4 regions of the Streptomyces sp. LMG1-1-1.1 genome follow, and region 1 is predicted to be linked to each of the others. Evidence: riboswitches for the same ligand, from Rfam matches in the RefSeq annotation. Region 1 holds a riboswitch; each other region holds the start of a gene.
The links. Region 1 has a riboswitch for cyclic di-AMP ahead of MRBLMG1_RS14880 (M23 family metallopeptidase). Riboswitches for the same ligand answer to the same signal wherever they lie in the genome.
Positions count from the first base shown of each region.

Region 2: it holds a riboswitch for cyclic di-AMP, as region 1 does, so the genes downstream of both, MRBLMG1_RS12850 (LysM peptidoglycan-binding domain-containing protein) here and MRBLMG1_RS14880 (M23 family metallopeptidase) in region 1, are expected to answer to the same signal.
Region 3: it holds a riboswitch for cyclic di-AMP, as region 1 does, so the genes downstream of both, MRBLMG1_RS22590 (M23 family metallopeptidase) here and MRBLMG1_RS14880 (M23 family metallopeptidase) in region 1, are expected to answer to the same signal.
Region 4: it holds a riboswitch for cyclic di-AMP, as region 1 does, so the genes downstream of both, MRBLMG1_RS01535 (M23 family metallopeptidase) here and MRBLMG1_RS14880 (M23 family metallopeptidase) in region 1, are expected to answer to the same signal.

Region 1 is NZ_JBFPNH010000025.1:61,527-64,709, forward strand. It holds gene MRBLMG1_RS14875 (GntR family transcriptional regulator) at 1-582, opposite strand, end outside; gene MRBLMG1_RS14880 (M23 family metallopeptidase) at 788-1,558, opposite strand; cyclic di-AMP (ydaO/yuaA leader) riboswitch at 1,571-1,735, opposite strand; gene MRBLMG1_RS14885 (M16 family metallopeptidase) at 1,935-3,183, opposite strand, start outside.
Region 2 is NZ_JBFPNH010000022.1:33,524-36,706, forward strand. It holds gene MRBLMG1_RS12840 (phosphocholine-specific phospholipase C) at 1-379, shown strand, start outside; gene MRBLMG1_RS12845 (DUF6197 family protein) at 459-1,076, opposite strand; cyclic di-AMP (ydaO/yuaA leader) riboswitch at 1,447-1,603, shown strand; gene MRBLMG1_RS12850 (LysM peptidoglycan-binding domain-containing protein) at 1,608-2,489, shown strand; gene MRBLMG1_RS12855 (phosphoribosyltransferase family protein) at 2,483-3,183, opposite strand, start outside.
Region 3 is NZ_JBFPNH010000038.1:68,793-71,975, forward strand. It holds gene MRBLMG1_RS22585 (PP2C family protein-serine/threonine phosphatase) at 1-1,181, shown strand, start outside; cyclic di-AMP (ydaO/yuaA leader) riboswitch at 1,383-1,529, shown strand; gene MRBLMG1_RS22590 (M23 family metallopeptidase) at 1,541-2,641, shown strand; gene MRBLMG1_RS22595 (aldo/keto reductase) at 2,700-3,183, shown strand, end outside.
Region 4 is NZ_JBFPNH010000001.1:366,866-370,048, forward strand. It holds gene MRBLMG1_RS01530 (tyrosine-protein phosphatase) at 1-790, opposite strand, end outside; cyclic di-AMP (ydaO/yuaA leader) riboswitch at 1,182-1,338, shown strand; gene MRBLMG1_RS01535 (M23 family metallopeptidase) at 1,341-2,336, shown strand; gene MRBLMG1_RS01540 (SGNH/GDSL hydrolase family protein) at 2,503-3,183, shown strand, end outside.

The DNA.
Region 1 (3,183 bases):
CAGCGCGGTCAGCGCCCTGGCCCGCTCGGCGTCACCGCGCGCCACCGCGTCCACGATGGCGCCGTGCTCGGCCCAGGCCTCCACCGGCTGGGCGGGCGAGTCCACCGCGTACATCCAGGCGATCTTGTGCCGCAGCTGGGTGAGCAGCGCCGTCAGGGCGGGGCTGCCGGAGGCCTGCGCGAGCGTCTCGTGGAACCAGCCCCCGAGCGAGCGCAGATCCTCGCCCTGGCCTCGCCTGGCCCGCTCCTGACCCAGCCTGACCAGGCCCCGCAGCACCTTGAGGTGGGCGTCCGTGCGGCGCTGCGCCGCCCGCGCGGCCCCCAGCGGTTCGAGCAGCGACCGCATGTCGAGCAGGTCGGCCGCCTCCTGGTCGGTGGGCTCGGCGACGTGCGCACCCGCGTGCCGGCGGGTCACGACGAAGCCCTCGGACTCCAGCGTGCGCAGGGCCTCGCGGACCGGCACGCGCGAGACCCCGTACCGGCGGGCGAGTTGTTCCTCGGTCAGCCGGCCGCCGCGCTCGTAGACGCCGGAGACGATGTCGTCCCTGATCGCCGTGCATACCGAATGCGCGGGAATGCGCATGTCCGACCTCCGCCTTGGTCCGCGCGAGACAATTCGAGCGGCGCCTGTTCTGCGCCTGATCATCGACTCTATTGCAGCGCGCCGGGATTTCCGATGCCCCGGCGGAATCCATGGCATTGTTCCACCGACTTACGAGCAGCGAAAAGCCCCGGCTCAGTACGAGCCGGGGCTTTTGCGACGCGGTGCGGAACCGGGCCGGGCGATGTCAGACGCGGACGCCGCGGGCGCGGAGGTACGCGATCGGGTTGATGTCGGAGCCGTACTCGGCGCTCGTGCGCGCCTCGAAGTGGAGGTGCGGGCCGGTCGAGTTGCCGGTCGAGCCGGAGACGCCTATCTGCTGGCCCGGCTCGACGGTCTGGCCGACGTGGACCCCGATGGAGGAGAGGTGCCCGTACTGCGTGTACGTGCCGTCGTTCATCCGGATCACGATGTTGTTGCCGTACGCGCCGCCCCAGCCGGCCTCGACGACGGTGCCGGAGCCCACGGAGGCGACCCGGGTGCCGTAGGCGGCGTGGAAGTCGACGCCGGAGTGGCTGCCCGAGGACCAGAGCGAACCACCGGTCTTGTAGCCGGTGGAGACGTACGAGCCGGCGACGGGGAGCTGGAAGGAGGCCAGGCGGCGGCGCTCGGCCTCGCGGGCGGCGCGCTCGCGCTCCTGGCGGATCTCCTTGGCGCGGGCCTCGGCCTTGCGCTTCGCCTCGGCCTTGACCTTCGCCTGGGCGACGGCCTCGACGGCCTCCTGCTCCTGGGCGGCGGCCTGGGCGTCGATCCGGTCCACGAGGGAGTCCTCGGTGATGACCTGGGTGAGGCCGGTGTCCTCGGCGGAGCGGTGGTCCGTGTCGGCGGCGAGCGCCGGGGAAGCGAGGGTTCCGATGACGCCGGTGGTGGCGAGCGTCGCGACGCCTGCGATGCCCACGCTGCGGCGCGCCATCCGGCTCGGACCACGATGCTTCCCGGTGGCACGGGTGAACGCCATGTAGTGGCTGATCCTTTCCTTCCTTCTCGCCTACCGGGTTAGCTGACGGGTTCGGAGCAGGAAGGTCTCCTACGGGCCCCTCCGTACGGGACGAAGGCGTCCGATTCACCCCAGGGACTCATGTGGGTCCCCGGCTCCCCAGGCTCGCGCCTGACGGGGACTCGGCGATGACTGTCCGATGCCGCGGCTGCGGCACGTGCAACTGACGAACAGCCGGACAGACGCTATGCGGATCGTCTTTCAATCACCAACCACACACGCATTTTGTAAGACATGCCACAGGGCAAAGAGTCACCCTTGCCGTCAATACGGACAAACCGAAGGGCCCCGGCGAACATGCCGCCGAGGCCCTCCCGTTGTCACGCCGAAGCCGGAATCAGCCGGTCACGACGGTCACTTCGCCGATGCCGAGCTCCCGCACGGGCTCCGCGATCTGCGCCGCGTCACCCACGAGCACCGTGACGAGCCGGTCCACGGGGAAGGCGCTGACCACGGCCGCGGTCGCCTCCACCGTGCCGGTCTCGGCCAGACGCGCGTACAACTGGGCCTGGAAGTCGTCCGGGAGGTGCTGCTCGACCTGGTCGGCGAGCGTCCCGGCGACGGAGGCGGCCGTCTCGTACTTGAGCGGCGCGACCCCCACCAGGTTCTGCACGGCGGTCTCGCGCTCGGCGTCGGTCAGCCCCTCGGCGGCGAGGGTGCGCAGCACCTGCCACAGGTCCTGGAGGGCCGGACCGGTGTTGGGGGTGTCGACGGAGCCGCTGATGGCGAGCATCGAGGCGCCGTTCCCCTCGGCGTCCGAGCGGAGCACCTGCCCGAACGCCCGCACGCCGTACGTGTAGCCCTTCTCCTCGCGCAGGACTCGGTCGAGCCGCGAGGTCAGGGTGCCGCCGAGGCAGTACGTGCCGAGGACCTGGGCCGACCAGACGCGGTCGTGCCGGTCGGGGCCGATCCGGCCGATCAGCAGCTGGGTCTGGACGGCGCCCGGGCGGTCCACGATGACGACCCGTCCGGTGTCGTCGGCGGTGATCGGCGGCATCGGGAGCGGCTCGGCCGGCTCACCGGTCCAGGCGCCCAGCGTGTCCGCGAGGACCTTGTCGAGGTCGACGCCCGTCAGGTCGCCGACGACCACCGCCGTGGCCGTGCCGGGCCGGACGTACGCGCCGAAGAAGGCGCGGACGGCCGCGGCGTCGATCGCGGCGACGGTCTCCTCGGTGCCCTGGCGCGGCCGGGACATCCGGGACTCGGCCGGGAACAGCTCCTTGGAGAGCTGCTTGGCGGCGCGGCGGGCCGGGTTGGCCGTCTCGTGCGGGATCTCGTCGAGACGGTTGCGCACCAGGCGCTCGATCTCGGTGTCCAGGAACGCCGGGGCGATCAGGGCCTCGGAGAGCAGCCCGAGCGCCTTGGGCAGCCGGGAGACGGGGACCTCCAGGGAGACCCGTACGCCCGGGTGGTCGGCGTGCGCGTCGAGCGTGGCGCCGCAGCGCTCCAGCTCGGCCGCGAACTCCTCGGCGCTGCGCTGGTCCGTCCCCTCGGACAGCGCGCGGGCCATGATCGTGGCGACGCCGTCGAGACCGGCGGGCTCCGCGTCCAGCGGGGCCGGCAGGAAGAGCTCCACGGCCACGACC
Region 2 (3,183 bases), on a different contig from region 1:
GGGCAAGTACGACGTCTCGATGATGGGCCCCAACCGCTTCCTGCGGCGCTTCATCGGCGACGCCTCGAAGGCGGGCAAGGCCGTGGAGGTGGCCGCCCGGTTCGCGACCGAGCCGGGGACGGGCAAGACGGCCCTGTGGTTCAGGATGACCAACGCGTCGGGGGGTCCGGTCACCTTCACGATCCGGTCGAACGCCTACCGCTCGGACGGGCCGTGGACGTACACGGTGCCGGCGAACTCCACCCGCGAGGACTTCTTCAACGCGGTGGCCTACAACGGCGGCTGGTACGACTTCACGATCGTCGCCGACATCGACGGCACCTGGTCGCGCCGGTACACCGGTCACATCGAGACCGGAGCGCCGAGCATCAGCGGCTGACCGCTCCCGTCCGCCGGGCGGCGCCCTCGGGTGCCGCCCGGCGATCGTCACCCCCCTAGCGGTTAGCGGTCCGCCGTCGTCAGCGGCCGGCCTGCGCGGCCCGGTGGATGGTGGCGTCCAGGAGGGCCACGGCGTCGTCCGCCGTACGGCCGGGGGCCCGGTTCCACGGTCCGATCAGCTCACTCCAGCCCCGCGACCGGAGCTCGGTCATGATCCAGGCCGCCGCTTCGTTCATGGTGTCGGCGCTCCCGTGGCCGAGACGGTGCGCGGCGAGCAGGGCGCCGCAGACGCACCGCGCCCCGCGCGCGTCGCGCAGCTTGTACGGGGCGTTCTGCCAGCCCCATTCCGTGAGCACGCGACGGGCGTAGCCGAGGTGGACCGACGGGCGCAGGTCGGTGCGGCCGATGCGGCGCCAGACGTGCAGCCGGTCCGGCAGTACGGCTCCGACGCGGCCCGGCAGGCGGGGTTCGGCGGGGAGGGGCGGCGGCAGGGCGTCGAGGGCGTCGGCCACGAGTCTCTCCACCGGCACCGTGAGGAGTTTCCGCCAGCTCTCCGGCTCTCGCGGCGGAGCGTCGGGAACGAGCGGCTCGTCGGTCGTCCAGTCGGTGACGATGCGCTGCCAGACGGCGCTGTCGTAGAGCGCGGCGGCCTCGCGGTCGACGGTGTCGGGGCTGGGCGTGGAGAGGGCGGGCGACATCCGGCGGCTCCTCGGTCGGGGTGGGTCCATCGTTCAGGACAAATGTCGGTTTTGCCACTTTTGCCCTTGAGTGCACACCCGCCCACAAGGCCTTTTCCACCCACTTCACCATTAACAGAATTACCGTGCATATTCGGACATTGGGAACCTGGTGATGCGACTCACTTCGCCGGATTCGCCCCGGTGATCGGAATGTCCGCAGGCCATGGGAGACACGGGAGTTCGACGGGCCGGACGGGTGGCCGATCTTGAATTCCCTGAATTACGTGATCCTTTCGCCGCGCCACGGGCTGCCGTCCCCTTGTTATCCGCCGCATTACTGGCCTACGGTCACCTCCATTCGAGCGGATCGCCTAATCCTGCCACCGCTCGAAATACCTCCCCTTTTCACCCGACGGCAGGAGCGGGGGACCCACGAATACGCCGGTCCGGAAATCCGGAACGGCTCGGGGTGCAGCCGCGTGCGCGCGGCCGGACAGCTCCCGTCCGAACCCGACAGCTCACCCCGCAGGCGCCGGAGAGGAATCCGTCATGCCTGCTCACGGTAAGCACCGCCGCCCCCGACGCCGCCCCGTCTCCCAGGGACTCGCGCTGGCCGGCACGGGCGGCGTCGCCCTTGCCCTGCCGCTGATCACCCCCGCCGTGGCCGGAGCCGCTCCCGTTTCCGGAGCCCCGGAATTCACCGCCCGCGCCGTCGCGGCCCCCGCCGTCGCAGCCCCCGCCTTCGCGGCGCCGACCGCCGCCAAGGCTCCCGCCGCCCCGGCCGCCGCCCGCACCTACACCGTCGTCCGCGGCGACTCGCTTTCCCTCATCGCCCGGAAGAAGGGAATTCAGGGCGGCTGGAAGAGCCTTTACCGGGCCAACCGGAGCGCCGTGGGTGACAATCCGTCACTTATTCATCCGGGCCTTGAGTTGACGCTTCGTCGGGATTCCGCGAAGGTCACTCCTGCGCCGGCGAAGAAGAAGACCGCTACACCCGATCGGGCGAGCCGCTCCGAGCGCCGGTCCGCCCCGGCCACCACGGGCGCCTCCACCGGTGCCTCCGCCGCGCAGGCCGCCCCCGCCGCGGCCCCGGCCGCCGCCACCAACTACACCGACGACCTGGACGGCTGGATCCGCGAGTCGCTGGCCATCATGGCCCAGCGGGGCATCCCGGGTTCGTACGACGGCATCCTCCGCAACGTCATGCGCGAGTCCTCCGGCAACCCCCAGGCCATCAACCTCTGGGACTCCAACGCGGCGGCCGGAACGCCCTCCAAGGGCCTGCTCCAGGTCATCGAGCCGACCTTCCTCGCCTATCACGTGCCCGGCACGTCGATGGACCTCTTCGACCCGGTCGCCAACATCACCGCCGCGTGCAACTACGCGGCCGACCGCTACGGCTCCATCGACAACGTCAACAGCGCCTACTGACCCCGGAAGTGCCCGGTGAACCAGGAGGTGGCGAGCTCCGCCACCTCCTCCAGGGCACCCGGCTCCTCGAAGAGGTGCGTGGCGCCCTCGACCACGGCGAGCCTGTTCTCACAGCGCAGCAGTGAACCGGCCCTCCGGTTCAGGTCCAGCACCAGCGCGTCGTCACCGCCCACCACCAGGAGCGTGGGAGCACGCACCCCGGCCAGCCGGTCCCCCGCGAGGTCGGGCCGGCCACCGCGCGACACGACGGCGCTCACCGCGCAATCCGGATCGGCCGCCGCCCACAGCGCGGCGGCCGCTCCCGTGCTCGCACCGAAGTAGCCCAGCGGGAGGCCGGCGCCCACCGGCTGCTCGGCCAGCCACTTCGTGGCGAACGAGAGCCGGCCGGCCAGGAGCGGCGTGTCGAAGACATGCGCCCGATCGCCCGCCTCGGCCTCGGTCAGCAGATCGAACAGCAGGGTCCCGAGCCCCTCCCGGTTGAGCACCTCCGCGACCGCCCGGTTGCGGGGACTGTGTCGGCTGCTCCCGCTGCCGTGGGCGAACAGCACGATCCCCACGGCCCCGTCGGGCACGGCGAGCCGCCCCGCGAGCGTGACGCCGTCGACCGCGACCCTCACGTCCGAGTCCCGCACCACCGGGCCCCGTGCCGCACGGCTGCGGTCCAGACACGCGATGACCTCGGCGTCGGCGGTCT
Region 3 (3,183 bases), on a different contig from region 1:
GGCGTCGGCGCGGCGAGGGCCGCCCCGCGTACGGCGGCGCCCGGCGCTTCATCCGTGCGCTGCCCCCGCTGGTGATCATGGGCGGTGTCGTCTTCGACGTGCAGACACCGCCCGCGTACACGGCGGCGCCCCTGTTCTCCGCCGCCCCGCTGATCGCCGCGCCCTTCTTCTCCATGGTCACCACCCTGGTCACCGGGATCGCCGCCGTCCTCGCCTCCTACGGGCTGCACGTCTACAACGGCACCGCCGGCGACGTCCCGGCCCTCACCGAGACGCTGACCGTCGTCACCGTCTCCGCGCTCGCCCTCCTCATCAACCGGGTCGTGCGCCGCAGCGGCGAGCGGCTCGCCTCGGCGCGGGTCATCGCGGAGACCGCGCAGAAGGCGGTGCTGCCGACGCCCGCGGAGCGGATCGGCGGGCTCCAGTGCGCGGCGCGGTACGAGGCGGCGCAGGCGGACGCGTTCATCGGCGGCGACCTGTTCGCCGTCCAGGACACCCCGCACGGGGTGCGGCTGGTGGTCGGGGACGTCCGGGGCAAGGGGATGGACGCGGTCGAGGCCGTCGCCGTCGTCATCGGGGCCTTCCGGGAGGCGGCCGAACAGGAACGGACCCTGGAGGGCGTGGCGCAGCGCCTCGAACGGGCGCTGGCCCGCGAGGGCACCCGCCGGCACGGGCTCGACGCCTTCGAGGGGTTCACCACCGCGGTCCTCGCCGAGATCCCGCGCACCGACGGCAGCGGCACGTTCGGCGGGTTCGTACGGGTCGTGAACCGCGGGCACCCGCCTCCGCTGATGCTCTACGCGGACGGGCGGCTCGACCTCATGGAGCCGGGCGAGGCGGCGCTGCCGCTCGGCATGGGGGACCTGGCGGCCTGGCCGGACCGGGCCGAGGCGCGGCCGTATCCGCCGGGCGCGACCCTGCTCCTCTACACCGACGGCCTCTCGGAGGCGCGGAACGCGGAGGGCGTCTTCTACGATCCGGCCGAGCGGCTCGCCGGCCGGATCTTCCCGGGGCCGGAGGAGCTGCTCGACGCGCTCGTGGACGACGTACGCCTCCACACGGGCGGCGGTTCGACGGACGACATGGCGCTGCTCGCGGTGAGCCGGCCGGCGGCGGGGCAGCCGGAGCGGCGCCGGACCATGCCGGTGGTGCCGCCGGGCGACCATGGTGACCAGGCGTAGTCGAAGGATCTCCCTGCGATAACAATTGACTTAACGTCAGATCGCCGGGGTTTGCGGCCGTGTTTCTGAAGGGGGCTCAACTCGGACCATTCCCCCCCATTTCAATGAATGATCAAGAGGAACGGCTTGGAATCGGGACCCCCTGTCTATTAACGTTCGATAACGCAGCGCGGTCGTTTCAGCCGTCGCAAGAGGCGGCACCGTGCGCACGCGCCGAATCCTGAAAAGGAACCGGGGAACCACCACTTGGGGTGAATCGGGCCCATCGCACCTGTGCGACCGTGCCCGTAGGAGACCTTCCTGCTCCGAACCCGTCAGCTAACCCGGTAGGCGAGAAGGAAGGAAAGGAGCGCCCCTCCGTGGCGTCCAACACCCCCGCACCCGAAGCCCCCTTCGATGCCTTCGGTGGCGGTGCGGGTCCCGCCGCCCCGGACACCGAGTGGAATCCCACCGAGGACTCCCTCCGCGCGCAGAGCCGCTCCGGCGGCCGCCACCGGGTCGTCAAGCAGCGCTCCAACTTCGCCCGCTCCTCCACCGTCCTCGGCGTCGGCGTGATCGCCGCCGTCGGCGCGGGCGGCCTCGCCACCGCGCAGGAGAAGCCGCCGGTCGCGATCTCGCTCCCCGACCTCCCGGACATCGACCTCCCGGACGCCCACGACCTTCCCGGCGTCGGCGCCCTCCTCCCCGGCGAGGACAGCGAGCCCGTCAGCGCGGCCCGCGCCAACCCGAACCCGCTCACCGCCGCCACCTACACCACGGCGGCCGACGCGCAGACCGACGCGACCGACCGGACCGCGTCCGGCGCCGACGCGGGCGAGGCCCTGCGCGCCCGCATCCTCCAGCAGGCCGAGCAGCAGCAGGCCTCCGCCGACGCCGCCGACAAGGCCGCCGCGGAGAAGCTGGCCGCCGAGAAGGCCGCCGCCGAGGCCGTGGCCAAGGAGGCGGAGGCCGAGAAGGCGGCCGCCGAGGCCAAGGCGAAGGCCGAGGCGGAGGCGAAGGCCAAGGCCGAGGCGGAAGCCGCCGCGAAGGCGGAGGCCGAGCGCCTCGCCAAGCTCGCCGCGAGCTACTCGCTGCCCGTCTCCTCGTACACCCTCACCGCCTCCTACATGCAGTCCGGCTCGATGTGGTCCTCCGGCTACCACACCGGCCTCGACTTCGCCGCGCCCACGGGCACCCCGCTCAAGGCCGTCCACGGCGCCACCGTGAAGTCCGCGGGCTGGTCCGGTTCCTACGGCTACCGGATCGTCCTGGAGCTCGCCGACGGCACCGAGGTCTGGTACTGCCACCTCTCGTCCATGACGGTCTCCGCCGGTCAGACCGTGGGCACCGGCGAGACCATCGGCCGCGTCGGCGCCACCGGCAACGTCACCGGCGCCCACCTCCACATGGAGGTCCACACCGCCGGCGGCGACGGCATCGACCCGGCGCAGTGGCTCCGCTCCAAGGGCCTGACGGTCTGAGACCGTCCCGGGGCGCTCGCACGGAATAGGCCCGGCGGCCGGCGGGGTTGATCGACACATGACCTCTCTCCGCCCGCTGGGCAGCTCCGACCTGCACGTCTTCCCGCTCGCCCTGGGCGGCAACGTCTTCGGCTGGACCGCCGACGAGGCCCAGTCCTTCGCCGTCCTCGACGCCTACGCCGCCGCCGGCGGCAACTTCGTCGACTCCGCCGACGTGTACTCCGCGTGGGCCGAGGGCAACGAGGGCGGCGAGTCCGAGACCGTCATCGGCCGCTGGCTCGCCTCCCGCGGCAACCGCGACGACGTCGTCGTCGCCACCAAGGTCGGCGCCCACCCCCACTTCAAGGGGCTCTCCGCCTCCACCATCAAGGGCGCCGCGGAGGAGTCGCTGCGCCGCCTCGGCACCGACCGCATCGACCTCTACTACACGCACTTCGACGACGAGACCGTCCCCGTCGAGGAGATCGTCACCGCCCTCGACCAGCTGGTGAAGGACGGCAAGGTGCGCGCCGTCGCCGCCTCCAACATCTCGCCGGAGCGGC
Region 4 (3,183 bases), on a different contig from region 1:
GCTCGCGGGTCTCCGGGGTCAGCTTCAGGCCCTCCGTGAGGTAGGTGTCCACCGTGCCCCAGGTCGCCTCGATCGTCTCGAAGGCGGCCCGCAGGTACTCCACCCGCGCGTCGAAGAGCGGGCTCAGCAGCTCCATCACCTCGGGCGACATCGCGTCGGGGGAGGTGGAGCTGCGGCGCACCTTGTAGCGGCGGTGCGGGTCGTTCGACTTCACGTAGTCGGCCTCGATCGCCTCCCGCTCGACCCCGACGGCGAGCAGCGTGATCGCGATGGAGAGCCCGGCGCGGTCCTTGCCGGCCGCGCAGTGCATCAGGGCGGGGACGCTCTCCTCCGCCATGGAGTGCAGGATGCGGCTGTGCTCCCACGCCCGCTCGACCACCATCTTCCGGTACGAGTCGGACATCCGGGCGGCCGCCTTGCCGTCGCCGAGGATCTCCCGCAGCTGCTCGATCTCGCCGTCGCGGACCAGCTTCCAGAACTCCTTCCCGTCGGCCGGGTCGTTGAGCGGTATGTTCACGTTCCGTACGCCGGGCAGCTCGACGTCCGCGCCCTCGACCTTCCGGTCGGCCTCGTTGCGGAAGTCGAAGACGGTGTGCAGTCCCAGCGTGGCGAGGAAGGCGGCGTCGCTCTCGGTCGCGTGGGCGAGGTGGCCGCTGCGGAAGAGACGGCCGGCGCGCACGGCGCGCCCGTCCGTCGTCGGCAGGCCGCCCACGTCCCTGAAGTTGCGGACCGCCGCCAGCTCGGGCTCGTTCGCTTCGGTGGGCGGGACCTGCGGAAGCTGCTGCGTCACGGATGCTCCTGGGTGTCGTCGTTCGGGTGCCCGACACGAGATCGGTTCCAGGGGCAATCATCCCGGTGGGGCGGTGCGGGCGCACCCCCTCGGACGGTAATGGGCGATCTGTCCGAATTAAGGCATTGGGGATAACGCGCCCTGGTTGCAGGCGAGATGGGTCGGGCCGCGTGAGCAGCGTCATAAAGGTGACGGATCGTGGCCGACCGTCCGGAGCAAATGCCGTGCGCAAAAAGGAAATCGAAGGACCGTCATCCACACAGGGTGACCGGAATTCGAGCCGAATGGCACGCCGGGGAATCCCCCTCGAAAACAGTGGCTTGTTCGCGCCGACCCCGCTCGTCTAGCGTCACCGTCAATCCGGTCGGACCGCCGAATCCTGCCACCGTCCGGAATTCACTCACCCATGTGTGGCAGGAGCGGGGGACCCAGGAAGTACGCCGGTCCCGCGATGCAGGACGGCTAGGGGTGAAGCCGCGTGAGAACGCGGCCGGGCATCTCCAGTCCGAACCCGACAGCTCACCTCGCAGGCGCCGGAGAGGAATTCGCCATGCCCGCGAAGGGTAAGCACCGCCGTCCCAGGATCAACCCCCTCACCCGTGGACTCGCCGTCGCCGGCACCGGTGGCGCCGTCGTCGCCCTCCCGCTCCTCGGAGCGACCGGGGCCCACGCCGCCGAGCAGTCCGCTCCGGCCGCCGTCCCGGCCCACGCCGTCACCGCCGCCGCGCAGGTGAAGGCCCCCGCCGTGGTCGAGGCCGCCCCCGCCGCCGCCAAGACGGCGCCGAAGACGTACTCCGTCGTCCGCGGCGACTACCTGTCGAAGATCGCCGCCGAGCACCACCTCGCCGGCGGCTGGCAGAAGCTGTACGCCGACAACCGCCAGGTCGTCGGCGAGAACCCCTCGCTGATCCTCCCCGGCATGAAGCTCACCCTCGGCGCCAAGGGCTCCGCGCCCGCCGCCCCGAAGAGCACCGCGCCCAAGGCCGCCCCCAAGAGCACGCAGAGCTCGAAGAACGGCGACACCCCGCGCGCCTCCCGCGGCAGCGAGCGCTCCTCCGCCCCGGCCGCCGCCACCACGGAGACCGCCACCTCGCAGTCCTCGCAGACCGCGCAGTCGTCGGGCTCCTCGACCTCCGCCTCCGGCTGGGTCACCCCCGTCGCCGGCGGCGGCTTCTCCACCCCGTACCACGCCTCCGGCTCGATGTGGTCCTCCGGCTACCACACCGGTGTCGACTTCATCGCCTCCTCCGGCACCACCGTCCGCGCCGTCGGCGCCGGCACGGTCGTCTCCGCCGGATGGAGCGGCGCCTACGGCAACGAGGTCGTCATCCAGCACGCCGACGGCAACTACTCGCAGTACGCCCACCTCTCCTCCCTCTCCGTCTCGTCCGGCCAGACCGTCACCGGCGGCCAGCAGATCGGCCTCTCCGGTTCCACCGGCAACTCCACCGGCCCGCACCTGCACTTCGAGATCCGCACCACGCCGAACTACGGCTCGGACATCGATCCGCTGGCCTACCTGCGCCAGCACGGTGTCGCCGTCTGACGCGGACGCCCCCCCGACGCGGACACCTCCGGCGGCCCGGCACGCGCGTGCCGGGCCGCCGCCGTATTCCGGCTTGGGAGAATCTTTATCGGTGGCATATGTCACCCTGCGTCAACCCCTCCTTACGGTCGCGTAGGTCACATCCGAAGAGGAAGGATGTGGTCCCGTGGCAGACGATTCGAGATCAACAGACAAGAACGCATTCGGGTCGTACGCGGCGATCGGTGACAGCTTCACCGAGGGCGTCGGAGACCCCGGGCCCGACGGGACGTACGTCGGCTGGGCGGACCGTTTCGCGGTCCTGCTCGCCGACGAGCTGCCGGAGCACGACGACTTCCGTTACGCCAACCTGGCCGTACGCGGGCGCCTCCTCGACCAGATCGTGGCGGAACAGGTCCCCCGGGCGAAGGAACTCGCCCCCGACCTGGTGACCTTCTGCGCCGGCGGCAACGACATCATCCGCCCCGGCACGGACCCCGACGACGTCGCCGAGCGCTTCGAACGCGCCGTCGCCGACCTGACCTCCGCCGTCGGCACCGTCATGGTGACCACCGGCTTCGACACCCGCGACGTGATCCTCCTCAAGCACCTGCGCGGCAAGATCGCCACGTACAACGGACACGTCCGGGCCATCGCCGACCGCTACGGCTGCCCGGTCCTCGACCTGTGGTCGCTGAAGTCCGTCCAGGACCGGCGCGCCTGGGACGACGACCGGCTCCACCTCTCCCCGGACGGCCACACCCGCGTCGCGCTGCGCGCCGCCCAGGTCCTCGGCCTGCCCGTGCCCGCCGACCCGGACCAGCCCTGGCCCCCGGTCCCCCCGCGCGGCACCCTCGAAGTCCGCCGC